3 regions of the Kineococcus arenarius subsp. arenarius genome follow, and region 1 is predicted to be linked to each of the others. Evidence: riboswitches for the same ligand, from Rfam matches in the RefSeq annotation. Region 1 holds a riboswitch; each other region holds the start of a gene.
The links. Region 1 has a riboswitch for S-adenosylmethionine ahead of ACRYM0_RS14310 (rhodanese-like domain-containing protein). Riboswitches for the same ligand answer to the same signal wherever they lie in the genome.
Positions count from the first base shown of each region.

Region 2: linked by a shared signal. The riboswitch ahead of sfnG (dimethylsulfone monooxygenase SfnG) and the one ahead of ACRYM0_RS14310 (rhodanese-like domain-containing protein) in region 1 are both predicted to bind S-adenosylmethionine.
Region 3: linked by a shared signal. The riboswitch ahead of ACRYM0_RS12860 (sulfurtransferase) and the one ahead of ACRYM0_RS14310 (rhodanese-like domain-containing protein) in region 1 are both predicted to bind S-adenosylmethionine.

Region 1 covers NZ_JBJLSE010000062.1:3,866-14,656, reverse strand. The annotation lists gene ACRYM0_RS14355 (flotillin family protein) at 1-1,341, shown strand, start outside; gene dusB (tRNA dihydrouridine synthase DusB) at 1,338-2,513, shown strand; gene ACRYM0_RS14345 (deoxyguanosinetriphosphate triphosphohydrolase) at 2,510-3,775, shown strand; gene ACRYM0_RS14340 (hypothetical protein) at 3,796-4,293, opposite strand; gene ACRYM0_RS14335 (CoA-binding protein) at 4,474-4,962, opposite strand; gene ACRYM0_RS14330 (O-acetylhomoserine aminocarboxypropyltransferase/cysteine synthase family protein) at 5,082-6,419, opposite strand; gene dnaG (DNA primase) at 6,497-8,395, shown strand; tRNA gene ACRYM0_RS14320 (tRNA-Asn) at 8,487-8,559, shown strand; gene ACRYM0_RS14315 (HNH endonuclease family protein) at 8,632-9,321, shown strand; SAM riboswitch class I at 9,369-9,455, shown strand; gene ACRYM0_RS14310 (rhodanese-like domain-containing protein) at 9,460-9,879, shown strand; gene ACRYM0_RS14305 (O-succinylhomoserine sulfhydrylase) at 9,876-10,791, shown strand, end outside.
Region 2 covers NZ_JBJLSE010000144.1:532-6,769, forward strand. The annotation lists gene ACRYM0_RS19905 (cell division protein PerM) at 1-866, shown strand, start outside; gene purN (phosphoribosylglycinamide formyltransferase) at 946-1,524, shown strand; gene purH (bifunctional phosphoribosylaminoimidazolecarboxamide formyltransferase/IMP cyclohydrolase) at 1,562-3,151, shown strand; gene ACRYM0_RS19920 (DUF3017 domain-containing protein) at 3,193-3,477, shown strand; gene ACRYM0_RS19925 (AzlC family ABC transporter permease) at 3,500-4,228, shown strand; gene ACRYM0_RS19930 (AzlD domain-containing protein) at 4,225-4,539, shown strand; SAM riboswitch class I at 4,605-4,693, shown strand; gene sfnG (dimethylsulfone monooxygenase SfnG) at 4,687-5,844, shown strand; gene idi (isopentenyl-diphosphate Delta-isomerase) at 5,888-6,238, shown strand, end outside.
Region 3 covers NZ_JBJLSE010000050.1:7,305-18,095, forward strand. The annotation lists gene aroH (chorismate mutase) at 1-138, shown strand, start outside; gene ACRYM0_RS12830 (prephenate dehydrogenase) at 145-1,260, shown strand; gene cmk ((d)CMP kinase) at 1,316-2,119, shown strand; gene ACRYM0_RS12840 (lysophospholipid acyltransferase family protein) at 2,116-2,868, shown strand; gene der (ribosome biogenesis GTPase Der) at 2,910-4,346, shown strand; tRNA gene ACRYM0_RS12850 (tRNA-Pro) at 4,394-4,467, shown strand; gene ACRYM0_RS12855 (FxLYD domain-containing protein) at 4,583-5,209, shown strand; SAM riboswitch class I at 5,272-5,365, shown strand; gene ACRYM0_RS12860 (sulfurtransferase) at 5,656-6,579, shown strand; gene cobA (uroporphyrinogen-III C-methyltransferase) at 6,649-7,851, opposite strand; gene ACRYM0_RS12870 (GTP-binding protein) at 7,851-9,539, opposite strand; gene cysD (sulfate adenylyltransferase subunit CysD) at 9,539-10,429, opposite strand; gene ACRYM0_RS12880 (phosphoadenylyl-sulfate reductase) at 10,495-10,791, opposite strand, start outside.

The sequences.
Region 1 (10,791 bases):
CAGAAGGTCGTCATGGGCGCCGGCGTCTTCGTCAAGCCGCTCGTGCAGCAGGCCCACCGCCTGTCCCTGGCCTCGGTGCGCATCCCCATCTCCATCCGCGGGGCGGTCTCTCGCCAGGGCATCCGGCTGAACGTGGACGGCGTGGCCATCGTCAAGGTCGGTGGCACCGAGGACCTGGTCCGCGCCGCCTCCCAGCGCTTCCTGCAGCAGCAGGGTGAGATCGAGCCCTTCACGCAGGAGGTCCTGGCCGGCAGCCTGCGCGGCGTCATCGGCACCCTGACCGTCGAGGAGATCATCCGCGACCGCGTCGCCTTCGCCCGCCAGGTCGAGGAGGAGGCCGTCACCAGCCTGAACAACCAGGGCCTGGTGCTGGACACCCTGCAGATCCAGGACGTCAGCGACGACGGCAACTACCTGCAGGACCTGGGCCGCCCCGAGGCGGCCAACGCCCGCCGCGCCGCCGAGATCGCCGAGGCGAACAACGCGCAGGAGGCCCAGCAGGCGCAGGCGCTGTCCGACGCGAAGATCGCCCAGGCGCAGCGCGACCTGGCCCTGCAGCAGGCGCAGTTCCGCGCCGACCAGGACAAGGCCGCCGCCGAGGCGGACGCCGCCGGCCGCCTGGCCGAGGCCGCCGCCCAGCAGCAGGTCCTGATGGAGCAGGAGCGGGTGGCGCAGCGCCAGGCCGAGCTGACCGAGCGCAACCTCGACACCGAGGTGCGCAAGCCCGCCGACGCCCGCCGCTACGAGGCCGAGCAGCAGGCGATGGCGCAGAAGACCGCGCGCGTGCTGTCCGCCGAGGCGGAGCAGCAGGCGTCCGTGGCCGCCGCGCAGGCGGAGGCCGAGCGGGTGCGCCTGTCCGCGGAGGCCGAGGCGGCTCGGGTCCGGGTCGCCGCCGAGGCCGAGCTGGAGCGCCGCACCGCCGACGCGAACGCCGTGCGCCTGGAGGGCCAGGCGCAGGCCGAGGCCCTGTCCGCCACGGGCGCCGCCAAGGCGGAGGCGCTGCAGAAGGAGGCGCGGGCGCTGCGGGAGTTCGGGGAGGCCGCGCTGACCCAGCGCGCCCTGGAGGTCCTGCCCCAGGTCGCGCAGGCGCTGGCCAGCCCCATCGCCGGCATCAAGGACCTCACCGTCATCTCCAACGACGGCGCCGGTGCCCTGAGCCGCTCGGTGGGCACCAACCTCCAGGAGACGCTGGAGGTGCTCAAGCGGACCACCGGCGTCGACCTCGCCGGGGTCTTCCGCTCCCCGGGCGAGCAGCGGGGCCCGGAGCGGGGCCCCGTGCGCGAGGGTGAGCCGCGGGGTGGCGACGGGCAGGCCCCGGGGGCCGTCATCATGGAGGGGTGAGCCTCCTCGACGTCCCGGTGCACACCCCGGTGGCCGCGCCCCTGCGCATCGGCCCGCACGTGTCGGCGACCCCGGTGGTGCTGGCCCCCATGGCCGGCATCACCAACTCCGCCTACCGGCAGCTGTGCCGCGAGCACGGCGAGGGCTTCTACGTCTCCGAGATGGTCACCTCCCGGGCGCTGGTCGAGCGCACCCCGGAGTCGATGCGCCTGGTGACCTTCACGCCCGAGGAGCGCCCCCGCAGCCTGCAGCTGTACGGGGTGGACCCGGCCACCGTCGCCGCCGCGGTGCGGATGGTGGTGCAGGAGGACCTCGCCGACCACGTCGACCTGAACTTCGGCTGCCCGGTGCCCAAGGTGACCCGCAAGGGCGGGGGAGCGGCCCTGCCCTGGAAGGCGGAGCTCTTCCGCGACATCGTCGCCGGCGCGGTGCGCGAGGCGTCGAAGGGCGGGATCCCGCTGACGGTGAAGATGCGCAAGGGCATCGACGACGACCACCTCACCTACCTCGAGGCCGGGCGCACCGCCGAGCGCGAGGGCGCCGCGGCCGTCGCCCTGCACGGGCGCACCGCCTCGCAGCACTACTCCGGCCAGGCCGACTGGGAGGCGATCGCCCGGCTGAAGGAGGCCGTCACCACGATCCCGGTCCTCGGCAACGGGGACGTGTGGAGCGCCGAGGACGCGCTGGAGATGGTGCGCCGCACCGGGTGCGACGGCGTCGTCGTCGGTCGCGGCTGCCTGGGCCGGCCGTGGTTGTTCGCCGACCTGGAGGCGGGTTTCGCCGGCCGCCCGGAACGGGTGCGCCCCGGCCTGCGCACCGTGGCCGCGACCCTGCGTCGGCACGCCGAGCTGCTGGTGGAGCACTACGGCGACGAGCTGCGCGCCTGCCGCGACGTGCGCAAGCACGTGGCCTGGTACTTCAAGGGCTACGTCGTCGGCGGCGACCTGCGCGCGAAGCTGGGCCTGGTGGACTCCCTGGCCGCGCTCGACGAGCTGCTCGCCTCCCTGGACCTGGACCAGCCCTACCCGGGGGCCGCGGCGGAGGGCTCGCGCGGCCGGGCCGGCTCCCCGCAGCGGGTGGCGCTGCCGGAGGGCTGGCTGGACGACCGCGCCCTGTCCGGCGCCGCCGCCGAGGTCGTGCGCCAGGCCGAGCTGTCGGTCTCGGGGGGCTGAGGGTGAGCGAGCGCGACGGGCACCAGCGCGGTTACACGTCCTCGGACACCGAGCGCTGGGCCGCCGAACCGCCCAAGACGCACCGCCGCAGCGCATTCGCCCGCGACCGCGCCCGCGTGCTGCACTCCTCGGCCCTGCGCCGCCTGGCCGCCAAGACGCAGGTCGTCGGCCCGGGCACCGACGACTTCGTGCGCAACCGCCTGACCCACTCGCTGGAGGTCGCCCAGGTGGGCCGCGAGCTGGGCGCGGCGCTGGGCTGCGACCCGGACGTGGTGGACACCGCCTGCCTGGCCCACGACCTGGGGCACCCGCCCTTCGGGCACAACGGCGAGCGGGCCCTGGCGGAGGCGGCCGCCGACATCGGCGGTTTCGAGGGCAACGCGCAGACCCTGCGGCTGCTGACCCGTCTGGAGCCCAAGACGGTCGCCGCCGACGGCTCGCCCGTCGGGCTGAACCTGACCCGGGCCAGCCTCGACGCGGCCACGAAGTACCCGTGGCTGCACGGGGGGGCGCCGCGGGCCACCTCGAAGTTCGGCGCCTACACCGACGACGCGGAGGTCTTCGCGTGGCTGCGCGACGGCTCGCCGCGCGACCGCCCGTGCGTGGAGGCGCAGGTCATGGACTTCGCCGACGACGTCGCCTACAGCGTCCACGACGTGGAGGACGCCGTGGTCGCCGGGCACGTGCGGCTGAACTGGCTGCGCGAGCGCGGGACCCGCGCCCGCGTCGCCGCGCAGGTGCGCGACTGGTACCTCCCGGACGCGAGCGACGAGGACGTGGACGAGGCCCTGACCCGGCTGGCGGAGCTGCCGTTCTGGGCGTGCGAGCAGCCCGGGGAGGTGTTCGGCGGTCGCCGGCACCTGGCGGCGCTGAAGGACATGACCAGCCAGCTCATCGGCCGCTTCGCCAACGCCGCTCAGGACGCCACCCGCGCCCGCCACGGCGACGGGCCGCTGACCCGCTACGCCGCCGACGTGGAGGTCCCGGCGGAGACGGTGCTGGAGGTGGCCGTGCTCAAGGGCGTGGCCGCCACGTTCGTCATGAGCGCGCAGGAGCGCCAGCCGTTCTACGCCCGCCAGCGCGAGCTGCTGCTGGAGCTGCTCACCGCCCTGGTCGAGCGCGGCGCCGACGTGCTGGAACCGCCCTTCCGGCAGGACCACGACGCCGCGCCCGACGACGCCGCGCGGCTGCGCGTGGTGGTCGACCAGGTGGCCTCGCTCACCGACGTCTCCGCGCTCGCCTGGCACGCCCGCCTCACCTGAGCGCCGGGCCCGGGCGGGCCTCACTCCAGGGGCGCGGGCTCGAAGGGGTCGCGCAGCGTGCCGGCGGTCAGGGAACCCACCAGGGGCTGCCCCACGCCCACCAGGAGGCAGCGCACCTGCTGCTCGCCCGCGTCGTGCGCGTCCTCGCCGGGCCAGGCGGACGCGTGCGTGACCGAGCCGGCCGGCAGGCCGCGGCGCTCGGCCAGCGCGGCCACGGCCGTCGCGCAGAACGCGTTGGCGCCCTCGCGGCGCGCCCGCTCGAGGTGCCCGGCGACCACCGGGCTCGCCAGCACCACCTCGGCGCCGTGCTCCCCGACGCACCCGGCGGGGCGGTAGACGTCGGCGGTGCGCTCCAGGCAGGTGCCCACCGGCCACTGCCCGGCGCGCGTCAGCTCGATCGACTCCGAGGAGCGCAGCGCCGTGACGTGGCCGCCGGAGCCGCCCAGCACCGCCCAGGCGCCGAAGCCGAGGCCGCCGAGCACGAGCGTCCCCGCGGTGCCCGCCGCGCCGGCGGCCACCAGCAGGGCGTCGCGACCCCGGCGACGGGGCGCTCGGGACGGTGGGGGCGGTGGGGGCCACGGCGCTGGGCCGGCGGAGGAGGGGTGCACGGCCGGGACCGTAGGAGCGCGGGCGCCGCCGGGTGCCGCCCCGCGCGCTCCCCTGTGGACCGCCGGCCCGTCCGGCGGGCTGGGGATCCCTCAGCGCGCCCGGCGCCGCGCCGAGATGACCCCGGTGTCGAAACCGGCCAGGTGCAGGCCCCCGTGGAAGCGGGCGTGCTCGATCTTCAGGCAGCGGTTCATCACCACGGTTGTGCCCGCCTCGTGGCCGCGGCGGGCCACGTCGTCGTCCGACAGGCCCAGCTGCAGCCACAGCACGGGCGAGCCCACCGCGAGCGTCTCGTCGAGCGCCGCACCCAGCTGGCTGGGTCGGCGGAAGACGTCCACGACGTCCGGCACGCCCGGCAGCTCCGCCAGCGACGGGTACGCGGGCCGGCCCAGCACCTCCCGCTCGTTCGGGTTGACGAACCACACCTCGTAGTCGGAGCTGGCCAGCAGGTAGGTGCCCACGAAGTACGACGCGCGCGACGGCTTGTTCGAGGCCCCGAGGATCGCCACCGTCCGGGTGCGGCGCAGGATCGACAACCGCTGCCCCGGGGTGGGGGGCGTCCAGCCGCCGGTCTCGCCCACGGGCGCGGCGTCCTTCGCGCCGGTGGCCGGCGCGGCCGGCTCCTGCGGCCGGGCGGCGACGCTGCCGGTGTCGCCGATCGCCCCGGTGGGGGCGCCGGTGCCCTCGTGCTCGTGCCCGCTCACCGCGAGGCCCCCTTCGTCGCGGCGGTCAGCGCCTGGTCCAGGTCCCACAGGACGTCCTCGACGTCCTCCAGCCCGACGCTGATGCGGATCAGGTCCTCCGGCACCCCGGCCGCCTCCAGCTGCGCCGGCGAGAGCTGCTGGTGGGTGGTGGAGGCGGGGTGCAGCACGAGGGTGCGCGCGTCGCCGATGTTGGCCAGGTGCGAGCACAGCTGGCAGTTCTCGATGAACCGCTCGCCGGCGGCGCGCCCGCCGGCGACGCCGAAGGAGAACACCGCGCCCGGCCCCTCCGGCAGGTAGCGCTGCGCGCGCTCGAAGTGCGGGTGCGAGGGCAGGCCGGAGTAGCGCACCCAGCTGACGCGCTCGTCCGCCTCGAGCCACTGCGCCACCCGGCGCGCGTTGGCCACGTGCTCGCGCATGCGCTGCGGCAGCGTCTCCACGCCCATCAGCAGCAGGAACGCGGAGTGCGGGGCCAGGGTGGCGCCGATGTCGCGCAGCTGCTCGCTGCGCAGCTTGGTGAGGAACCCGTACTCGGCGAAGTTGCCCCACCAGCTCAGGCCGCCGTAGCTGGCGACCGGCTCGGTCATGGCGGGGAACTTCCCGTTGTCCCAGGGGAAGGTGCCGGCGTCCACGACGACGCCGCCGAGGGTGGTGCCGTGCCCGCCGAGGAACTTGGTGGCGGAGTGGATGACGATGTCCGCCCCGTGCTCGATGGGCCGGCACAGGTAGGGGGTGGCGGTCGTGGCGTCGACGACCAGCGGGATCCCCGCCTCGTGGGCGACGTCGGCCAGCGCCCGCACGTCCGCGACCACCGTGGAGGGGTTGGCCACCAGCTCGGTGAACACGAACCGCGTCCTGTCGGTGATCGCCGCGCGCACCGCGTCGGCCTCCGGCTCCACGAACACGGTGTCCACGCCGAAGCGGCGCAGCGTCACGTCCAGCTGGGTGACGGTGCCGCCGTAGAGGTTGTTCGAGGCGACGATCTGGTCGCCCGCACCGGCCAGCGCCGCGAAGGTCAGGAACTCCGCGGACTGCCCGGAGCTGCACGCCAGCGCACCCAGGCCGCCCTCCAGGGAGGCCATCCGCTCCTCCAGCGCCGCGACGGTGGGGTTGGAGATGCGGCTGTAGATGTTGCCGTACTTCTGCAGGGCGAAGAGGTTGGCCGCGTCGGCGGCGTCCTCGAACACGAAGCTGGTCGTCTGGAAGATCGGCACGGCCCGCGCGCCCGTCGTCGGCTCCGGCACGGCGCCGGCGTGCACGGCGCGGGTGCGGAACCCCCAGGCGCGGTCGCTGCTGCCGCCGGGCGCGCGCTCGTCCCGCTGCTCGTCACTGCTCACGGGGGTCGATCCTGCCACCCGCGCCCGCCGCCGGCTGCGGGTCGGCCCCGTCGGAGCCCGCGCCTAGACTCCGGCGCGTGCCAGGTCTCATCCACCCCGACGACCTGCGCGCGGTCAAGGAGCGCGTCCGCATCGACGAGGTGGTCGCCGAGCAGGTGACGCTGCGCCCCGGCGGCGTGGGGTCCTTCAAGGGGCTGTGCCCCTTCCACGACGAGCGCACCCCCAGCTTCACCGTCCGCCCGGCCGTGGGCCGCTGGCACTGCTTCGGCTGCGGCGAGGGCGGCGACGCCATCGAGTTCGTCCGGCGCATCGACGGCACCACGTTCACCGAGGCCGTCGAGCGCCTGGCCGAGCGCGCCGGCGTGCAGCTGCGCTACGTCGACGACGGAGGCCGCCCCGGCAAGCGCCCGGCCGGGGCGCAGGGGGCCGGCCAGCGCCAGCGGCTGCTGGAGGCGCACCGCGCGGCCGAGGCCTTCTACGCCCGGCAGCTGGAGCAGCCCGGCCCCGCCGAGACCGCCCGCCGCTTCCTGGCCGAGCGCGGCTTCAGCCGCGAGGCCGCCGCCCGCTTCGGGGTCGGCTTCGCACCCCCCGGCGGCGAGGCGCTGCTGCGCCACCTGCGCGCGGCGGGCTTCACCGAGGAGGAGCTGACCACCTCCGGCCTGGCCGGGCAGGGGCAGCGCGGGCTGTACGACCGCTTCCGCGGCCGCCTGGTCTGGCCCATCCGCGACGTCAGCGGCCACACCGTCGCCTTCGGCGCGCGCCGCCTCTTCGACGACGACCGCATCGAGGCCAAGTACCTCAACTCGCCCGAGACCCCGGTCTACAAGAAGTCCCAGGCCCTGTACGGCCTGGACCTCGCCAAGCGCGACATCGCCCGCACCAAGCAGGTCGTCGTGGTGGAGGGCTACACCGACGTGATGGCCTGCCACCTGGCGGGCGTGACCACCGCGGTCGCCACCTGCGGCACCGCGTTCGGCGAGGAGCACGCCCGCATCGTCCAGCGGATGCTCGGCGACGCGGCCGGCTCCGCCGAGGTCGTCTTCACCTTCGACGGCGACGCGGCGGGGCAGAAGGCCGCGCTGCGGGCCTTCGAGCTGGAGGAGCGCTTCACCGCGCAGACGTACGTGGCGGTCGAGCCGTCCGGTCAGGACCCGTGCGACCTGCGCCTGTCCGCCGGCGACGCCGCGGTGGCGGCCCTGGTGGCCGGCCGGGTGCCGCTGTTCGAGTTCGCGATCCGCTCCACCATCTCCCGCTTCGACCTGGGCAGCGAGGCGGGCCGGCTGGCCGCCCTGGACGCCGCCGCCCCGATCGTCGCGGGCATCCGCGACAGCGGCCTGCGCCAGCGCTACGCGGTGAACCTGGACCGCTGGACGGGCTTCCTCGACGAGCGCTTCGTGCTGGACCGGGTGCGCCGCCACGCCGGCGGCCGCGGGGGGCGGGCCGGGCGCGAGGGCAGGGGCGCCGCGCCCGAGCCGGCGCCCGCGGCACCGGCGGCCCCCGCGGTCAACGACGCCGTCGTGCAGCTGGAGCGGTGGGTGCTGGCGTGCGTGCTGCAGGCGCCGTGGGTCGTCGCGGACGACTTCGCCGGCCTGGCCGCGGACGCCTTCGGCGCGCCGGGGCACCGCGCGGTGCACGACGCCGTCACCGCGGCCGGGGGGCCGCTGGAGGCGCCGCCGGGTCCCGGCTGGGTCGAGGCGGTGCTGGAGTACGCCGACGGGCCGGTGGCCGGGCTCGTGCAGGAGCTGGCCGTGGCCGAGCTGCCGGTCACCGACGAGGAGGAGATGGAGCGCTGGGGGCGCTCGCTGGTGGCCACGCTGGCCGGGCAGGCGGCCACCCGCGCGGTCGCCGACGCCAAGCGCCGGCTGTGGAGCATCGACGCCTCCGCGCAGCCGCAGGAGTACCAGGAGGCCTCGGCCGAGCTGTTCCGGCTGGAGGCGGCGCGCCGGGCCTGGCAGGAGCGCGCCCAGGGGTCCTGAGGGCCCTCGCGCGCGGGGCGGCCGGGGCGCAGGCACTCGGGCGGGGCTGGTACGGTTGACGTGCTGTCGCCGGGGGTTCACCCGGTGGTGGTCCCGCATAGCTCAATTGGCAGAGCAGCCGGCTGTTAACCGGCAGGTTGTTGGTTCGAGTCCAACTGCGGGAGCGTCCTGGAGGGGGCCTGCGCGTGCAGGCCCCCTTCGTCGTCCCCGGGGGCCCGCGAGGCTGGGAGGTGGCCGTGCGCGCACGTCGCTCCAGCGCCCCGGCGGCGATCCTCGTGCCGCTGCTCGTCCTGGTGCTCGCCGTCGCGCTGTGGCGGGCCCTGACCGGCGACGCGGCGGGGCCCGCGCGGGGCGAGGCGTCCGGCGGGGCCGCCGAGGCGCTGGCCGCCCTGCCGGTGCGCGAGGCCGCCTCCTCCGCCGGCTACCAGCGCACCCGCTTCGGCTCCAGCTGGGTCGACGTCGACGACAACGGCTGCCGCACCCGCGACGACGTCCTGCTGCGCGACCTGGACGACGTCCGCCTCGCGCCGGACGGCTGCACCGTCCTGTCCGGCACCCTGCAGGACCCGTACTCCGGCGACGAGATCGCCTTCCGCCGCGGCGAGGACACCAGCGCCGACGTGCAGATCGACCACGTCGTGGCGCTGGCGGCCGCCTGGCGCACCGGCGCGCAGGGGTTCAGCGAGGACGAACGGGTCCGCTTCGCCAACGACCCCCTGGAACTGCTGGCCGTGGACGGCCCGCTGAACGGGGCCAAGGGCGACGACGACGCCTCGCAGTGGCTGCCGCCCGAGGGGGAGTGCGAGTACGTCGCCCGGCAGGTCGCCGTCAAGAGCGCCTGGGGGTTGTGGGTGACGCCCGCGGAGCACGACGCGATGGCCGGCGTCCTGGCCGGCTGCCCCGGGCAGGAGCTGCCCGCGCCCTGATCCGGGCGGCGTGCCCCGGGCACGGGCGCAGATGCCCTAGGCTGGTCGGACCATCCAGAGCGGCCGAGAGACCTGGCTCGACGACGCCGCAGCAACCCCCCTCGGGAGGGTGCTCATGCCAGGACCGATGGAGGCTTCGTGAGCTACGCCGGCGACCTCACTCCGCGTGAGGCGTTCGAGTTGCTGCGTGACGACGGCGACGCCGTCCTCGTGGACGTCCGCACCGAGGCGGAGTGGACGTACGTCGGGGTCCCCGACGCCGCCGCGCTGCGCAGGCCACCGGTGTTCGCCTCCTGGCTGCCCGTGGAGGAGGACGCGCCCGGTGCGCGGTTCCTGGCGGAGCTGGAGCGGGCCGGCATCGCACCGGGCCACCGCGGTCCGGTGGTGTTCCTGTGCCGCTCCGGCAAGCGGTCGGTCGGGGCGGCCACCGCCGCCACCGCGGCGGGCATCGGCCCCAGCTACAACGTCCTGGACGGCTTCGAGGGCGACCTCGACGAGCGCGGCCACCGCGGCGCCGCCGGCTGGCGCGCGCAGGGCCTTCCCTGGAGGCAGTCGTGACCGAGCAGCAGCCGAGCCCCTGGCGCCCCGACACCACCGCCGTGCGCGGTGGGCTGGCCCGCTCGGGGTTCGAGGAGACGTCCGAGGCGATGTACCTGACGTCCGGGTACGTGTACGAGTCCGCCGCCGCCGCGGAGGCCGCGTTCACCGGTGAGGTGGACCGCTACGTCTACTCCCGCTACGGCAACCCGACGGTGTCGGTGTTCACCGAGCGGTTGCGGCTGCTCGAGGGTGCCGAGGCCTGCTACGGCCTGGCCAGCGGGATGTCCGCGGTGTTCTACGCCCTGGGCGCGCTGCTCGGTGCGGGGGACCGCGTCGTGGCCGCCCGCAGCCTGTTCGGGTCCTGCTACGTGATCCTCGACGAGATCCTGCCCCGCTGGGGCGTGACGACGGAGTTCGTCGACGGCGAGGACCTCGCGCAGTGGGAACGGGCCCTGGCCACGCCCGCGCAGGCGGTGTTCTTCGAGACCCCGGCGAACCCCATGCAGACCCTCGTGGACGTCGAGGCGGTCACGCAGCTCGCCCACGCGGCCGGCGCGGTCGTCGTGGTGGACAACGCGTTCGCCAGCCCGGTGGGGCAGCGGCCCCTGCGGTTCGGCGCCGACGTGGTCGTCTACTCCGCCACCAAGCACATCGACGGCCAGGGCCGCGTGATGGGCGGTGCCGTGCTGGGCACCACCGAGTTCATCGAGGGCCGCTTCCAGGAGCTGACCAGGCACACCGGCCCGACGCTGAGCCCGTTCAACGCCTGGACGCTGGCGAAGGGGCTGGAGACCCTGGGGCTGCGGGTGCGGCACTCCGCGGCCACCGCCCTGCGCATCGCCGAGCACCTCGAGGCGAGCTCCGCCGTGCGCTGGGTGCGCTACCCCCTGCTGCCCTCGCACCCGCAGTTCGACCTCGCGAAGCGCCAGA
Region 2 (6,238 bases), on a different contig from region 1:
CCGGGCCGCTGCACGCGCTGCTGGGCGGGCTCGCCGTCGGGGCGGCCGGGTTCGCCCTGGCCGCCCGGGCGCACCGCCCGCCGCTGCCGGCGCGGGTGCCCCCGGTCCTCGCCGCCGCCGCGCGCCCCGCGACGGCGTGCGTGGCGGCGCTGCTGGCCCTGGGGGCCCTGACGGTCGCGGTGGCGCTCGTGCACGGGCACACCGACGTGCTGCTGCTGCACCGCTCCCTGCAGCCGGGCTGGCTGGGCGGGCTCCTGCTGCTGCTGGCGCAGGCCCTGCTGCTGCCGACGCTCGCGGTCTGGGCGGTGGCCTGGATCGCCGGGCCCGGGTTCGCCGTGGGCACCGCGACCTCCGTCGCGCCGGGCGGCACGACCCTGGCCACGCTGCCCGCGCTGCCGGTGCTCGGGGGGCTGCCGCCGCAGGGGCCCACGCCCACCGCGACCTGGCTGGTCGTCGTGCTGCCGGTGCTGGTGGGGGCGGGGGCCGCGGTGCTGCGCCGAGCCCGCGCCGGGGAGCCCGCCGGGCTCGTGCACCGCCTCGCGGTGGCCGCCCTGACCGGGGTGCTGGCGGGTGCGGCGCTGGCGGTGCTGGCGGCGGCGGCGTCCGGGCCCCTGGGGGCCGGGCGCATGAGCGAGATGGGGCCGTCCGCGCTGCTGACGGGCCTGGCCCTCGCCGGGGAGGTGGCCGCGGGCGGGGCGCTCGGGGTGCTGCTGCAGCGCGCGGTGGTGGCCCGCCGCGGCACCCGCCTCGCCGTGGACCTGCCCGCCGGGTCGCAGGCGCCCACCGGTGGGCTGCTGGGGCGTGCGCGCCGCGGCCGGGACGCCGGCGCCCCGGGCACCGGTGCTGCTCCCGGGTCGGAGGGCTAGGCCCCCGCCGCGGGCCGCACCCGGTGCTGCGTGGTCCGGCGTCCGGGGAGGAGCGCCGCGACGGCTATCGTCTGCGCACGTGCCAGCACGCGTCGTCGTCCTCGCCTCCGGCTCCGGCTCCACCCTGCAGGCGCTCCTGGACGCCCGCGACGAGGCCTTCACCGTCGTGGCCGTGGGCTCGGACAAGCCCGGCGCCGCCGCCCTGGACCGGGCCCGGGCCGCCGGTGCGGCCACCTTCACCGTCCCGCCGGGCGAGCACCCCGACCGCGCCGCCTGGGACGAGGCCCTGGCCGCCGCCGTCGCCGCCCACGAGCCCGACCTCGTGGTGCTGGCCGGGTTCATGCGCATCGTCGGCGCCCCGCTGCTGGAGGCCTTCGGCGGGCGCCTGGTGAACACCCACCCCGCGCTGCTGCCGTCCTTCCCCGGCGCCCACGGCGTGCGCGACGCCCTCGCCCACGGGGTGAGGGTCACCGGCTGCACCGTGCACCTGGTCGACGCCGGGGTGGACACCGGCCCGATCCTCGACCAGGCGGCCGTGCGGGTCCTCGACGGCGACGACGAGCAGAGCCTGCACGAGCGCATCAAGGACGCCGAGCGGGCCCTGCTCGTCGACGTCGTGGCCCGGCTCGCCCGCGGCGAGCTGCCCACCCCCCGCTGACCCGCCACCGCCCACCCCGAGAGGACCCCGCGAGCCGATGGCCGAGAACCCCACCGCCGAGCAGACCGCGCAGCGCCACCCCGTGCGGCGCGCCCTCGTCAGCGTCTACGACAAGACGGGCCTGGAGGAGCTCGCCACCGGCCTGCACGCCGCGGGCGTCGCGATCGTCTCCACCGGCTCCACCGCCTCGCGCATCGCCGCCGCCGGGGTGCCCGTGACGCCCGTGGAGGAGCTCACCGGGTTCCCCGAGTGCCTGGACGGGCGGGTCAAGACGCTGCACCCGCGCGTGCACGCCGGGATCCTCGCCGACCGCCGCCTGCCCGAGCACGTCCAGCAGCTCGCCGACCTCGGCGTGGAGCCGTTCGACCTCGTCGTGGTGAACCTCTACCCGTTCCGCGAGACCGTCGCCTCCGGCGCCGGGTTCGACGACGTCGTCGAGCAGATCGACATCGGCGGCCCCTCCATGGTGCGCGCCGCCGCGAAGAACCACCCCAGCGTCGCCGTCGTGACCGCCCCCGCCCGCTACCGCGAGGCCCTGGACGCCGTGGCCGCCGGCGGGTTCACGCTCGCCCAGCGCCGCCGCCTGGCCGCGGAGGCGTTCGCGCACACCGCCTCCTACGACACCGCCGTCGCCGGCTGGTTCGCAGCGCAGACCCTCGACGGGTCCGACGAGGGGTGGCCCGCGGTGGACGGCGCCGCGCTGGAACGCACCTCGGTGCTGCGCTACGGCGAGAACCCGCACCAGCGCGCCGCGGTGTACGCCGACCCCGCCTCGCGGCCGGGCATCGCGCAGGCCGTGCAGCTGCACGGCAAGGCCATGTCCTACAACAACTACGTCGACGCCGACGCCGCCCTGCGCGCCGCCCACGACTTCACCGCGCCCGCCGTCGCCGTCATCAAGCACGCCAACCCCTGCGGCATCGCCACCGGCACCGACGTCGCCGACGCCCACGCCAAGGCGCACGCCTGCGACCCCGTCTCCGCCTACGGCGGCGTCATCGCCGCCAACCGCGTCGTCACCGCCGCGATGGCCGCGCAGGTCGCCGACGTCTTCACCGAGGTCGTCATCGCCCCCGGGTTCGAGCCCGAGGCCCTGGAGGTGCTGCAGCGCAAGAAGAACGTGCGCCTGCTGCAGCTGCCCGACGGCTACGGCCGCAGCCCGCGCGAGTGGCGCCCGGTCTCCGGCGGCGTGCTCGTGCAGGACCTCGACCGCATCGACGCTGACGGCGACGACCCGGCGGGCTGGACGCTGGCCGCCGGCGAGGCCGCCGACGAGGCGACCCTGGCGGACCTGGAGTTCGCCTGGCGGGCGGTGCGGGCGGTGCGCTCCAACGCGATCCTCCTGGCGAAGGACGGCGCCTCCGTGGGCGTCGGCATGGGCCAGGTGAACCGGGTGGACTCCTGCCGCCTGGCCGTCGAGCGCGCCGGCGCCGAACGTTCCCGCGGTGCCGTGGCCGCCTCCGACGCGTTCTTCCCGTTCGCCGACGGCGCGCAGATCCTCCTGGACGCCGGTGTGCGGGCGATCGTGCAGCCCGGCGGCTCCATCCGCGACGAGGAGGTCGTCGCCGCGGCCCGCGCCGCCGGCGTGACGATGTACTTCACCGGTGCCCGCCACTTCGCGCACTGACGTCCCCGGTGCGGACGGTCCCGGTCGGTAGCGTGCTCCCCGTGCCGGCCGGGACCCCGCAGCGCGTGCCGCCGCCGGGCGGCGCGGTCCTCGGCGCCCTCGTGGCCGGGGCGCTGCTCGCCCTGCTGCTCACCGTCGTGGCCGGGCCCGTCGCCGGCGGTCTCGTCCTGGGCGCCGACCTCGCCGTCGCCGCCGTCCTGCGGCTGGTGCTGCCGGTGCGGGTGGCCGGCGCCCTCGCGGTGCGCTCGCGCGCCGTGGACACCACCGTGCTGCTCGTGCTCGCCGCGGCGTGCACGGCGCTGACGTGGTCGCTCCCACCGGCTTGAGCGCGGTGGCGCTCTGGTAGAGCTGTCCGGCGTGGCACTCCAGCGACCCGTCCCGGACCCCGTCCGCACCGCCCGCCGGCAGGCGCTGTCGGTCGGCGTGGCCACCGCCCTGTACGGGGTCAGCCTCGGCGCGCTCGCCGTCGCCAACGGCCTGAGCGTGCTTCAGGCGTGCGCCACGTCGCTGCTGATCTTCAGCGGTGGTTCCCAGTTCGCCCTCGTCGGCGTCCTCGGCGGCGGCGGCAGCGTGGCCGCCGCGGTGGCGGCGTCCTCGCTGCTGGGGGTGCGCAACGCCCTGTACGGGCTGCAGGTCACCGGTTTCCTGCGGGCCCGCGGTGCGCGCCGGCTGCTCGCGGCGCACTGGACCATCGACGAGTCCACCGCCGTCGGCGTCGCCCAGGGCACCGACCCCGCCCGGCGCACCGGCTTCTGGGTGACCGGCGCCACCGTGTTCGTCGGCTGGAACCTCGCGACCCTGCTGGGGGCGCTGCTCGGCGACGCGCTCGGCGACCCGCGCCGCTACGGCCTGGACGCGGCCGCCGCGGCGGCGTTCCTGGCGCTGCTGTGGCCGCGGCTGCGCCGGCGCGAGGCGGCCGCCGTGGCGGCGGTCGCCGCCCTGGTCGCGCTGCTGCTCGTGCCGGTCGTGCCGGTGGGGTTGCCGGTCGTCGCGGCGGCGCTGGTGGCCCTGCTCGCCGGCCTGCGCCGCGAACGGGCCGGGGAGCGTGCCGGCGAGCGGGCGGGGGAGGGGGCGTGAGCACCTGGGTCGCGGTCCTGGCCGCGGGCGCGGTCGCCTACGCCCTCAAGCTGGCCGGGCACCTGGTGCCCGCCCGCCTGCTGGAGCACCCCCGCGCCCGGCGGGTGGGTGCGCTGCTGCCCGCGGCGCTGCTGGCGGCGCTGGTGGTCGTGCAGACCGCGAGCGACGGCGACCGCCTCGTCCTGGACGCGCGCGCCGTCGGCCTGGGGGTCGCGGCGCTCGCGCTGGCCCTGCGGGCGCCGTTCCTGCTCGTCATCGTGCTGGCGGCCGCCGCGGCGGCGGGGGTGCGGGCCCTGACCGGCTGGGGGTGAGGGCAGGCCCGCCGCCGGCCCGGGGTGTCGTGGCGGTGGGGGCGGGCAGCGGGTTGCGCTGGCCGGAACCATCCAGAGCGGCTGAGAGACCTGGCTCGGGGACGCCGCAGCAACCACGGGGAACCGCTGGTGCTACCGCCAGGACCGATGGAGGAGCTCACCCGCATGCCCGTGAAGTTCGCCTACTGGGTCCCCAACGTCTCCGGCGGTCTCGTCGTCTCCACGATCGAGCAGCGCACGAGCCACGACCCCGCCTACAACGTCGAGGTCGCCCGCGCCGCCGAGCGCGTGGGTTTCGAGTACGCGCTGACGCAGGTGCGCTACCTCGCCTCCTACGGCGCGGACGCCCAGCACGAGTCCACATCGTTCTCCCTGGCGCTGCTGCTGGCCACCCAGAAGCTCAAGGTGATCGCGGCCGTGCACCCGTTCTTCTGGCACCCGGGGGTGCTGGCGAAGTTCGCCGCGACCGCGCAGGAGATCACCGGCGGCCGCCTCGCGCTGAACGTCGTCTCCGGCTGGTTCAAGGACGAGGCCACCCAGCTGGGCGTCACGTGGCACGAACACGACGACCGCTACCGGCAGTCGGAGGAGTTCATCAGCCTGCTGCGCGGGGTGTGGTCGCAGGACGGGTACTCCCAGGAGGGGGACTTCTTCAGCGCCCGGGACATCACGTTCCGCCCGCAGCCGAAGGTGCAGCCGGAGGTGTTCCAGGGCGGCAACTCCACCGCCGCCCAGGCCATGGCCGGCCGCGTCAGCGACTGGTACTTCATGAACGGCAAGTCGATCGCCGGCGCCGCCGAGCAGGTGCGCGAGGTCAGCTCCCTGGCCGCCGCGAACGGCCGGTCGATCCGTTTCGGCCTCAACGGTTTCGCGCTGGTGCGCGACACCCGCGAGGAGGCGGAGGCGGTCCTGGAGGAGATCGTCGCCAAGGCCGACGTCGCCAAGGTCGAGGGTTTCGGCGCCGCCGTGCAGGAGGCCGGCAACGCCACGAGGGACCGCAAGGGCATGTGGGCGGACAGCGGGTTCCGCGACCTGGTGCAGTACAACGACGGGTTCCGCACCGGGCTGGTCGGCACCCCCGACGAGGTCGCCCGCCGCGTCCTGGCGTACTCCCTGGTGGGGGTGGACCTGCTGCTGCTGGGGTTCCTGCACGTCAAGGAGGAGGTCGAGGCGTTCGGGGAGCTGGTGATCCCGCGCGTGCGCGAGCTGGAGCAGCGCCTCGCCGACGGCGAGGACCTCGCCCTGGGCGCCGAGCTGGACGAGGCGGTCGCCGCCGCGGGCGGCCGCGTGCCGTCGCCGGCCTGACGCGCGCCGGGCACGTCGACCACCGGGCGCGTACGGTGCTCCGGTGACCGCCCCCACCACCTGCCCCACCGCCGGGAGCACCGAGCTCGTCGTCCTGCTCACCGAGGACGGCGTGCCGTGCGGGACCGCGCCCAAGGCGAGCGTCCACCACGCCGCCACGCCCCTGCACCTGGCGTTCTCCTGCTGGGTCCTGGACGGCGCCGGGCGCACCCTGCTGACCCGCCGCGCCGAGGCCAAGCGCACCTGGCCGGGTGTGTGGACGAACTCCTTCTGCGGCCACCCGGGCCCGGGCGAGGAGCCCGCCGACGCCGTGCACCGCCGCGCCGCCGACGAGCTGGGCACCGCGGTGTCGGGCGTGGAGCTGGTGCTGCCGCGCTTCCGCTACCGCGCCGAG
Region 3 (10,791 bases), on a different contig from region 1:
CGCGAGCTGGAGGTCGACGGCTCGATGCCGCGGGTGATCCGCCTGATGGCGCACGTGGAGACGCCCCGCGCGCGCGCCGAGGTCCGGCACGTCTACCTGCGCGGTGCGCAGGCCCTGCGCCGCGACATCGCCCAGTAGGCCCCGGTGACCCTGGACGCCGCCGCACCGGCCCGCACGAGCGGGACGGTGCGCATCGTGGGCACCGGCCTGCTGGGCGCCTCCGCCGGGCTGGCGCTGTCCCTGCGCGGCGTCGACGTCGTGCTCAGCGACGTCTCGCCCACCGCGGTGGCCCTGGCCCGCGACCTGGGGGCGGGCCGGCTGCCCGCTCCCGGCGACGACCCGCGCCTGGTGCTGGTGGCCGCTCCGCCGGACGTGGTGGCCGACGTCGTGGCCGCCGAGCTGGCCGCGCACCCGGACGCCGTGGTCACCGACGTCGCCAGCGTCAAGGGCGGCCCGCTGGCCGCCCTGCGCGCCGCCGGCGCGGACCTGACCCGCTACGTCGGGGGGCACCCGATGGCCGGGCGCGAGCGCGGCGGGGCCGTCTCGGCGCGCGCCGACCTGTTCGCCGGCCGCCCCTGGGTGGTCTCGGCGACCGCGGAGGTGCCGCGCCGGGCCGTGGCGCTGGTGCACGACCTGGCCCTGGACTGCGGCGGGGTGCCGGTGGCGATGCCCGCCGACGAGCACGACGAGGCGGTCGCGCTGGTCTCGCACGCCCCGCAGGTCGCCGCCAGCCTGGTGGCCGCGCGGTTGCGCGAGGCCCCCGAAGCGGCAGTCGCGCTGGCCGGGCAGGGCCTGCGCGACGTCACCCGCATCGCCGGCAGCGACCCGGCGCTGTGGGCGCAGATCCTGACCGCCAACGCCGGGCCGGTGGCCGACGTCCTCGAAGCGCTGCGCGAGGACCTCGACGCCGTGGTCGCGGCGCTGCGCGCACTGCAGGCCGACCCGCAGGCGCCGGGGGCGCGGGGGCGCCTGGCCGGTCTCGTCGCCGCCGGCGGCGCCGGTCGCGACCGCATCCCGGGCAAGCACGGCGGGGCGCCGGCGCTGTACGCGACGGTGGTGGTGGTGGTCCCCGACCGCCCCGGCGAGCTGGCCCGCCTGCTGGGCGACGTCGGTGCCGCCGGCGTGAACCTGGAGGACCTGCGCCTGGAGCACTCCCCGGGGCAGGCGGTCGCCCTGGCCTCCGTCGACGTGCTGCCGGCCGCGGCCCGGCCGCTGGCGGAGGCGCTGCGGGAGCGGGGCTGGACCGTCCCGGCCTCCTGAGCCGGGGCGGGGCGCGGGGTCGGTGCGCCCGCGCCGGGTCGACTAATCTCGTGCGGTGCCCACCTCTCCCAGCGGTCCCGTCGCGCCCGCCGACACCCCCTCCGCCGTGACCGGCGCCGGCACCCCCGCCCCGCTGCCGCCGGGGATCGTCGTGGCCGTCGACGGCCCCTCCGGTTCCGGCAAGTCCAGCGTCAGCCGGGCCGCGGCCCGCGCCCTGGGCGTGGCGTTCCTCGACACCGGGGCCATGTACCGCGCCGTCACCTTCTCCGCCCTGCGCGCCGGCGTGGACCTGACCGACCCGGCCGCCGTCGCGGCCCACGTGCGCACCGCGGCGCTGTCGGTGGGCACCGACCCGCAGGCCCCCGCGATCGCCGTGGTGGACGCCGACGGCACCGAGACCGACGTGACGCAGCAGGTGCGCGGGGCGGAGGTGACCGCCGCGGTCAGCGCGGTCGCCGCCGTGCCCGCCGTGCGCGCGGACCTCGTGCTGCGCCAGCGCGCCCTCATCGAGGCCGCCTGCGCCGCACCGGCGCCCGGCGCCCGGCCCGGCGTCGTCGCCGAGGGCCGCGACATCACCACGGTCGTGGCCCCCGAGGCCCACGTGCGGGTGCTGCTGACCGCGGACGAGGGGGTGCGCCTGGCCCGGCGCGCGCAGCAGGACCTCGGCGCCGCCGACGCCGCCTCCGTGGAGGCCGTGCGTCGCTCGGTGTCCGAGCGCGACCGCGTCGACGCGCGCACCACCGCCTTCACCGCGGCCGCCGACGGCGTGGTCACCCTGGACTCCACCCACCTGGACTTCGAGGGGACCGTGGCCGCGCTGCTGCAGCTGGTGCGCGAGGCCACCGGGGAGGGCGCGTGAGCGCCGCCGCCCCGGCCGGGGCGGTCGCGGTCCCGCGCGCGGGCAGGCCGCAGGCCTGGACGAAGGGCATCGGCAGGTTCCTGGCGCACGTGGTGTGGAACGCCACCGTCCACGGCGCCGAGAACGTCCCGGCGACCGGACCGGTGCTGCTGGCCTCCAACCACGCCTCCCTCACGGACGGGCCGCTGCTGTACGGGGTCGCCCCGCGCGACGTGGCGTTCCTGGTGAAGAAGGAGATGTTCGACGGCGTCGTCGGCTGGGCGCTGCTGCGCGCCGGGCAGATCCCCATCGACCGCAGCCACGGCGACCGCGACGCGCTGCAGACGGTGCTGCGCGTGCTCGCCGAGGGCGGGGCGGCCGGCGTGTTCCCCGAGGGCACGCGCGGGCGCGGCGACGCCGCCTCGGTGCGTTCGGGCATCGCCTGGATCGCGCTGCAGTCCGGTGCGCCCGTGGTGCCGGTGGCGTGCCTGGGCGCCCACCGCCCCGGCGAGCGCAACCGCACCGCGCCCCCGCCGCGGCGCAGGCTGCACTACTGCTTCGGCGAGCCGTTCACGGTGGTCAAGGAACCCGGCGTGCCCGGCCGCGCCGCGCTGGCCGCGGCGGTGGAGCAGGTCCGCGACAAGCTCTCGGCGCACGTGCTGGACAGCATGCGGCGCACGGGAACCCCCCTGCCCGAAGACCTGGACGCCGCCGCCGAGCTGGGCCTGGGCGAGATGGCGTCCGACGACGTGACCGGAGGTCACCGGTGAGCACACCCGACACCCCGAACGAGACGGCCGCGGGAGACGCGATGGACGCGGGCGTCGAGGGCGCCCTGCGCGCCGGCCTGGAGGACTACGAGCTCTCGCCGGAGGACGTGGCGCTGCTCGGCGACGAGGGCGCCGGCGGCCCGGAGGACGCCCCCGCCGGCCCGCTGCCCGTGCTGGCCGTCGTGGGGCGCCCCAACGTGGGCAAGTCCACGCTGGTCAACCGCATCATCGGCCGTCGCGAGGCGGTCGTGGAGGACGTGCCCGGCGTGACCCGCGACCGGGTCTCCTACCCGGCGAACTGGGCCGGGCGCGACTTCACCCTCGTGGACACCGGCGGCTGGGAGCGCAAGGTCGAGGGCCTGAACCTGGCCGTCGCCGAGCAGGCGGAGATCGCGATCGACCTCGCGGACGCCGTCGTGTTCGTCGTGGACGCGACCGTCGGCGCCACCTCCTCCGACGAGCAGGTCGTGCGGCTGCTGCGCCGCTCGGGCAAGCCCGTGGTGCTCGTGGCGAACAAGGTCGACGGCCCCCGGCAGGAGGCGGACGCGACCGAGCTGTGGCGCCTGGGGCTGGGGGAGCCGTTCCCGGTCTCGGCGCTGCACGGGCGCGGCACCGGCGACGCCCTGGACGCCGCCGTGCGGCTGCTGCCGGACGTGTCCGCCGTGGGCGGAGCCGAGCCCACCGGCGGTCCGCGCCGCGTGGCGCTGCTGGGACGCCCCAACGTCGGCAAGTCCAGCATGCTGAACAAGCTCGCCGGTTCCGAGCGGGTGGTCGTGCACCCCACGGCGGGCACCACCCGCGACCCGGTCGACGAGCTCATCGAGCTGGGCGGGCGCACCTGGCGCTTCGTCGACACCGCCGGCATCCGCCGCCGGGTGCACCTGACCAAGGGCGCCGACTTCTACGCCTCGCTGCGCACGCAGGCCGCGCTGGAGAAGGCGGAGGTGGCGGTCGTGCTCCTGGACGCCAGCGAGCCGCTGACCGAGCAGGACATCCGCATCGTCTCGCTGGTCGTGGAGTCCGGGCGCGCGCTCGTGGTGGCCTACAACAAGTGGGACCTCACCGACGAGGAGCGCCGGCACTACCTCGAGCGCGAGATCGAGAAGGAGCTCGTCCAGATCCCGTGGGCGCCGCGGGTGAACGTCTCGGCGATGACCGGCCGGCACCTGGAGCGGCTCGTGCCCGCCCTGGACACCGCCCTGGACTCCTGGGACACCCGCGTGCCCACGGGGCGCCTGAACAGCTTCCTGGGGCAGGTCGTGGCGGCCCAGCCGCACCCGGTGCGCGGCGGCAAGCAGCCGCGCATCCTCTTCGGCACGCAGGTGTCGACGCGGCCCCCGCGGTTCGTGCTCTTCGCCAGCGGCTTCCTGGAGGCCGGTTACCGCCGGTTCCTGGAACGGCGGCTGCGCGAGGAGTTCGGTTTCGAGGGTTCGCCCATCGAGGTGAGCGTGCGGGTGCGGGAGAAGCGCAAGAGGTGATGTAGGGTTGTCACCGGTTCGCCGCCCGGGAACGGGGAGCGGGCCATCGGGCTGTGGCGCAGCTTGGTAGCGCACTTGACTGGGGGTCAAGGGGTCGCAGGTTCAAATCCTGTCAGCCCGACAGTGAGCAGTACGGAGGGTCGGTCCCGCGAGGGGCCGGCCCTCTCGCTGTTCCCGGGTGGTTCACCTAGCCTGGAGCGGGCCAGGAGCACGACGACGAGCCCCGGGACGCCACCGTGACCACGACCGCACGACCAGCCCCTTCCTCCGCCCGCCGGCCGCACGACGCAGTGGCGGTCGCCTCCGTCGTGCTGGGTGCGGCGGGTGCCGTCACCGCCCTCGTGCCGAGGCTGCACGTGCTCGCCCTGTGCCTGGCGCTGCTCGGTGCCGGGGCGGGCGCCGTGAGCCTTCGCCGGGCTCGGCGCGTGGCCGTGGCGGGGCTGGTGCTGTCCCTGGCCGCCGCCGCGGTCGTCGTGGCCGTCACCGCCCGGGAGCGCGGCGACGTGGTCGACGGCACGCCGGGGCCCGGTCCCGCCGGGCCCGGGGTCAGCGCTCCTCCCGCCGAGGGGGGAGCGGCCGGCACGCGGCCCTCCGGTGCCCCCGAGGGCATCGCGGTGACCGGCTGCGGCGACGTCACCGGCTCCGGGACGGCCACCGCGACCCTGGAGGTCACCGGGACGGCCGAGCGCCCCGGCGCTTCCACGGTCGTCGTGGAGTGGATGGACGCCGCCGACGCCCAGCTGGGCCGGGGCAGCGTCGTCGTGGAGGAGCTCGCGCCGGGGGAGACGAGGACCGTGCAGGTGCGCGGCGAGGGCGTCACCGGTGCGGTGGCCTGCCGGGTCCTGGAGGTGACCGGGGCCTGAACGGGTGGCGGGTGGTGCAGCGAGGTTGACAGCCCGGCCCCGCACCGGGCACGGTGGCGCCACGACCATCCAGAGCGGCCGAGAGACCTGGCTCGACGACGCCGCAGCAACCCCCCTCCCGCAGGGCGTGGGTGCTTCCGCCAGGGCCGATGGAGGGCACGGGATGACGCAGGACCGCACCACAGAACTGCACTCGCGGCGGCACATCGACCTGTGCCGCCGCGGTTCCGCCGCCTGTCGCAGACAGCCCGCAGAACCCGCCCGGACCGCGGGGTGCGCCCCGGGGACCCGGGGCGCACCCCGCCCACCCGGGACCCGGCCCGCCCGGAACCCCGTGCCGCCCCGACCGGGCGAGCGCGCGAACCCGGTGCGGCACCGCACCACCACCGCACCCGGCCGCCGCGCGGCGGCCGGCGAACCCACGTCACGCCCTGGAGAGAACACGCATGTCCAGCACCACGTCCGGCACGGCCCCCGTCGACACCACCGAGCCGAAGTTCGCCGAGTACGCCCACCCCGAGAAGCTGGTCAGCACCGCCTGGCTGGCCGGGAACCTGGGCCGTGAGGGCCTGGTCGTCGTGGAGAGCGACGAGGACGTCCTGCTGTACGAGACCGGCCACATCCCCGGCGCGGTCAAGGTCGACTGGCACACCGAGCTGAACGACGAGGTGACCCGCGACTACCTCGATGGTGCTGCGTTCGCCGAGCTGCTCTCCCGCAAGGGGATCCGCCGCGACGACACCATCGTGCTGTACGGCGACAAGAGCAACTGGTGGGCCGCCTACGCCCTGTGGGTGTTCACGCTGTTCGGCCACGAGGACGTGCGCCTGCTGGACGGCGGCCGCGCCAAGTGGGCCGCCGAGGGCCGTGAGCTGACGACCGAGGTCCCCCAGCGCGAGCGCACCGAGTACCCCGTCGTGGAGCGCGACGACAGCCGCGTGCGCGCGTTCGCCCCGGACGTGCGCGAGCACCGCGGCGGCCTGATCGACGTGCGCTCGCCGCAGGAGTACACCGGCGAGCGCACCCACATGCCCGACTACCCGCAGGAGGGAACCCTGCGCGGCGGTCACATCGCCGGTGCGGCCAGCGTGCCGTGGGCGAAGGCTGCCAACGAGGACGGCACGTTCAAGGACCGCGCGGCGCTGGAGGAGATCTACTTCTCCGGTGCCGGGCTGACCCCGCAGACGGACACCGTCACCTACTGCCGCATCGGGGAGCGTTCCAGCCACACGTGGTTCGTGCTGACGCACCTGCTGGGCCTGGAGAACGTGCGCAACTACGACGGCAGCTGGACCGAGTGGGGCAACGCGGTGCGTGCCCCGATCGTGGTCGGCTCCGAGCCGGGCGAGGTCGGCGCCGCGAAGCGCTGAGCGGACGGAGCCGCCGGGCGCTGAGCCGGTGGTGTCACGAGGGGGCGGGGCCCGGTGGGCCCCGCCCCCTCACCGCGTCCGGGGTCCCGTGGGGGCCAGGGCGTCGACGACGTCGCCGACCACGACGACTGCCGGCGCGCGCACCCGTGCCGTGCGCGCCACCCGGGCGATGTCGGCCAGGGGAGCGGTGGTGGTGCGCTGCTGCGGGCTCCAACCGTCCTGCACCACGGCGACCGGTGTGGCGGGGTCGCGGCCGGCGGCCAGCAGCCCCTCGGCGAGCCGCTCCAGGGCCGCCACGCCCATGAGCACCACGAGCGTGCCGCCCAGCTGCGCCAGGGCCCCCAGGTCGTCGCCGTCGAGGTCCTCGTGGCCGGAGACGACGGTGACGCAGCGCGCAGCCCCGCGGTGGGTCACCGGGATGCCGGCGGCGGCGGGCACGGCGAAGGCGCTGGTGACGCCGGGCACCACCTCGACCTCCACCCCCGCCGCGCGGCAGGCGAGGACCTCCTCGCCGCCGCGGCCCAGGACGTACGGGTCACCCCCCTTCAGGCGCACGACGGTGCGTCCGGCGAGGGCGGCGTCGACCAGGACGCGGTTGATCTCCTCCTGCGGCACGGGGTGGTTCCCGGCGGTCTTGCCGACGTCGACGACCTCGACGTCCGGGTCGAGCTCGGCGAGCACACCCGTGGGGGCCAACCGGTCCACGACCACGACGTCCGCCTCGGCCAGGCGGCGGCGCCCGCGCAGCGTCATCAGCTCCGGCTCGCCGGGCCCGCCGCCGACCAGGACGACGCGGCCCGCGCGGGGGCGGTGCCGCCGCAGGGGTGCGCGCCCGGAGTCCAGGAGGTGACCAAGGTGCACCGCCAGCGCGCGGGCGCGGTCGGTGTCGCCGTCCGCACCCACGGAGACGACGACGTCGTCGCGGCGCACGACGGCGGGTTCCACCGCCGTCCCGCCCGCCGGTGCGTCCGGCCGCACGCACCACAGGTGGTGCTGCTCGGCCAGCGCCGCCACGGCGGCGTCGCCGTCCGCGTCGCCCGTGGCGGCGTGCACCAGCCAGGCGCCCACCAGGTCCGCGCCGCCGACGGTGCCCTCGCGCCAGCGCACCCGCCCGGCGCCGTGCTGCTCGTGCAGGTCCTCGCACAGCCGCACGGCCACGACGAGGACGTCGGCCCCCGCGGCGGTCAGGTCGCGGGCGCACCGGGCGGCGGTGGGTCCGCCCCCGGCCACGACCACGGCCCGGCCGCGCAGGTCCAGGTGCAGCGGCTGCATCAGCCGCGCCCCGCCTCCCCGGTGAGCGCGGTGATCGCCCGGCGCGCCTCCGCCGCCGCGTCCCGGCCCGCCTGCAGCGTCAGCACCACGGCGGTGGGACCGGCCTCGCGCACCACCTGCGCCAGCGCCTCCGCCTGCGCCGCGTCGCCGGCGGTCCCGACCACCACCACGCCGGCGTCGGCCAGCAGCCGGGCGGCGTGCGCGGTGCGGCGCGACGCCTCCGCGCGTTCCGCGGCCGAGTCCCCCAGGTCCGCGGTCAGGCCCGCGCGCAGGTTCTCCGCGCGCAGCGCGTACGACGGGCGGCCCTGTGCGAGCAGAGCGGCCTCCACCTCGCCGGCCACCTCCTCGGCATCCGCCGCGCCGGCGGCGGGCAGCAGCCACAGCGCCGCCCCGGGGTGCGGGCGGGGGGCCTGCGAGGAGCGCCACACCGCGCCGTCACCGGCGCGCGGTCCGGTGCGCCGGTCGGTGGCCTCGCGCACGACGCCGGCGGCCACCGTGTCGTGGGTGTGCTCGTCGACGAGGATGAACGCGCCCATGTCCCGGTTGTGCGAGTACGGCTCGACCACCAGGTCGACGGCGGTGCGCAGGGTGAGCGCACCGATGTCGTTCATCTGCAGCTGCCCCGGTGCCGGCAGCTCGGCCAGGGTGCGCGGGTCCATCCGGTCGTGCAGGGCGGTGACCTCGGCGCGCACCGTGCGGGTGGTGTGCTTCAGCAGCAGCCGCCGACCCGGGGTCAGGGGTTCGGCGTGCATCCAGCACACCTGCGCCCGCAGCTCGCGGGTGACGACCGGCTCGGCGTCCGGGGCCACGAGGACGTCACCGCGGCCGACGTCGAGCTCGTCGGCCAGTTCCACCGCCACCGACAGCGGCGGCACCGCGACCTCGCGGCCGTCGTCGAGGGTGTCCACGGCCGTGACGCGGGTGCGGGAACCGGAGGGGAGCACGACGACCTCGTCACCGGCGCGCAGCGTGCCCGCGGCCACCCGGCCGGTGTAGCTGCGCCGCCTGCCCGCGACGGGCCGCGAGACCCACTGCACCGGCATGCGCAGCCGCCCCACGCCGAAGTCCGGCGGCAGGACCTCCACGCCGTCCAGGTGCTCCAGCAGCGTCGGACCGTCGTACCAGGGGGTGTTCGCCGAGCGGTTCGCGACGTTGTCGCCGTGCTTGGCGGCCACCGGCACCACGAGCATCCGCACGCCGAGCCGGTCGGCGACCTCGCGCAGCTCCTCGCGCACCGAGGAGAACCGGGAGCGGTCGAAGTCGACGAGGTCCATCTTGTTCACCACCGCCACCAGGTGCGGCACGCCCAGCAGGGTGGCGATCCGTGCGTGCCGGCGCGTCTGGTCCAGGACACCGGCGCGCACGTCCACCAGCAGCATCGCCAGGTGGGCGTTGGAGGTGCCCGTCACCATGTTGCGGGTGTACCGCTCGTGCCCGGGGGTGTCGGCGAGGACGTAGTTGCGCTTGGCGGTCGAGAAGAACCGGTACGCCACGTCGATGGTGATGCCCTGCTCGCGCTCGGCGCGCAGGCCGTCCGACAGCGCCGCCAGGTCCGGGCCGTCGGGGCCGTCGACGGCGGCGAGGTGGTCGGTGGGCAGGCTCCCGGTGTCCAGCAGGAGCCGGCCGATGAGCGTGGACTTGCCGTCGTCGACCGAACCGGCCGTGGACATCCGCAGCAGTTCCCGCATCAGAAGTACCCCTCGCGCTTGCGGTCCTCCATCGCGGCGGCGGAGGTCCGGTCGTCGGCGCGGGTGGCCCCGCGCTCCGACACGGTCGCGGTGCCGATCTCCGCGATGACGGCCTCGACGTCGGTGGCGTCGGAACGGACCGCGCCGGTGATCGTCAGGTCCCCGACGGTGCGGTAGCGCACCCGCAGGCGCTGCACGCGCTCGCCGGGGCGGGGCGGGGTGAGGTCGGAGACGGCCAGCAGCATCCCGTCGCGCTCGACGACGTCGCGCTCGTGCGCGTAGTAGATGTCGGGCAGGTCCAGGCCTTCGGCGGCGATGTAGCGCCACACGTCCAGCTCGGTCCAGTTGCTCAGCGGGAACACCCGGACCTGCTCGCCGCGGTGGATCCGGCCGTTGTACAGCGACCACGGCTCGGGGCGCTGGTTGCGGGGGTCCCACTGGCCGACGGCGTCGCGGACGCTGAAGACGCGCTCCTTGGCGCGGGCGCGCTCCTCGTCGCGCCGCGCACCGCCGAACGCCGCGTCGAAACCGCCCTCGGCGAGGGCGTCGAGCAGGGTGCGGGTCTGCAGGCGGTTGCGGGAGGAACCCGGCCCGTCCTCGCGGACGCGGCCCGCGTCGATGCTGGCCTGCACCGAGGCGACGACCAGCCGGTGCCCGCCCTGCGCCAGGCGGCGGTCGCGGAACTCGATCACCTCGGGGAAGTTGTGGCCGGTGTCGACGTGCATCACCGGGAACGGCACGGGGGAGGGACGGAACGCCTTCTCCGCCAGGCGCAGCAGCACGATGGAGTCCTTGCCTGCGGAGAAGAGCAGCACCGGGTTCTCGAACTCCGCGGCGACCTCGCGGATGATGTGCACCGCCTCGGCCTCCAGGGCCCGCAGGTCGTCCACGCGGGCGGGACCGGGGTTCCCCGCCGCGGTGCGCGCGGCCGGGACGACGGCGGTCGTCGGCGCGCTCACAGGTGGATCCCGCACTCGGTCTTGCCGGTGCCGGCCCAGCGACCGGCGCGCGGGTCCTCGCCCGGTGCCACCGCGCGGGTGCACGGCTTGCAGCCGATCGAGGGGTAGCCGCTGGTCAGCAGCGGGTTGACCGGGACGGCGTTCGCGGTGGCGTAGTCGACGAGCTCGTCGAAGGTCCAGGCCGCCAGGGGGTTGAGCTTGACCAGCCCGTGCCGCTCGTCGAACTGCACCAGGGGGGTGCCGGCGCGGGTCGGGGCCTCCTCGCGGCGCACACCCGTCACCCACGCCTCGTA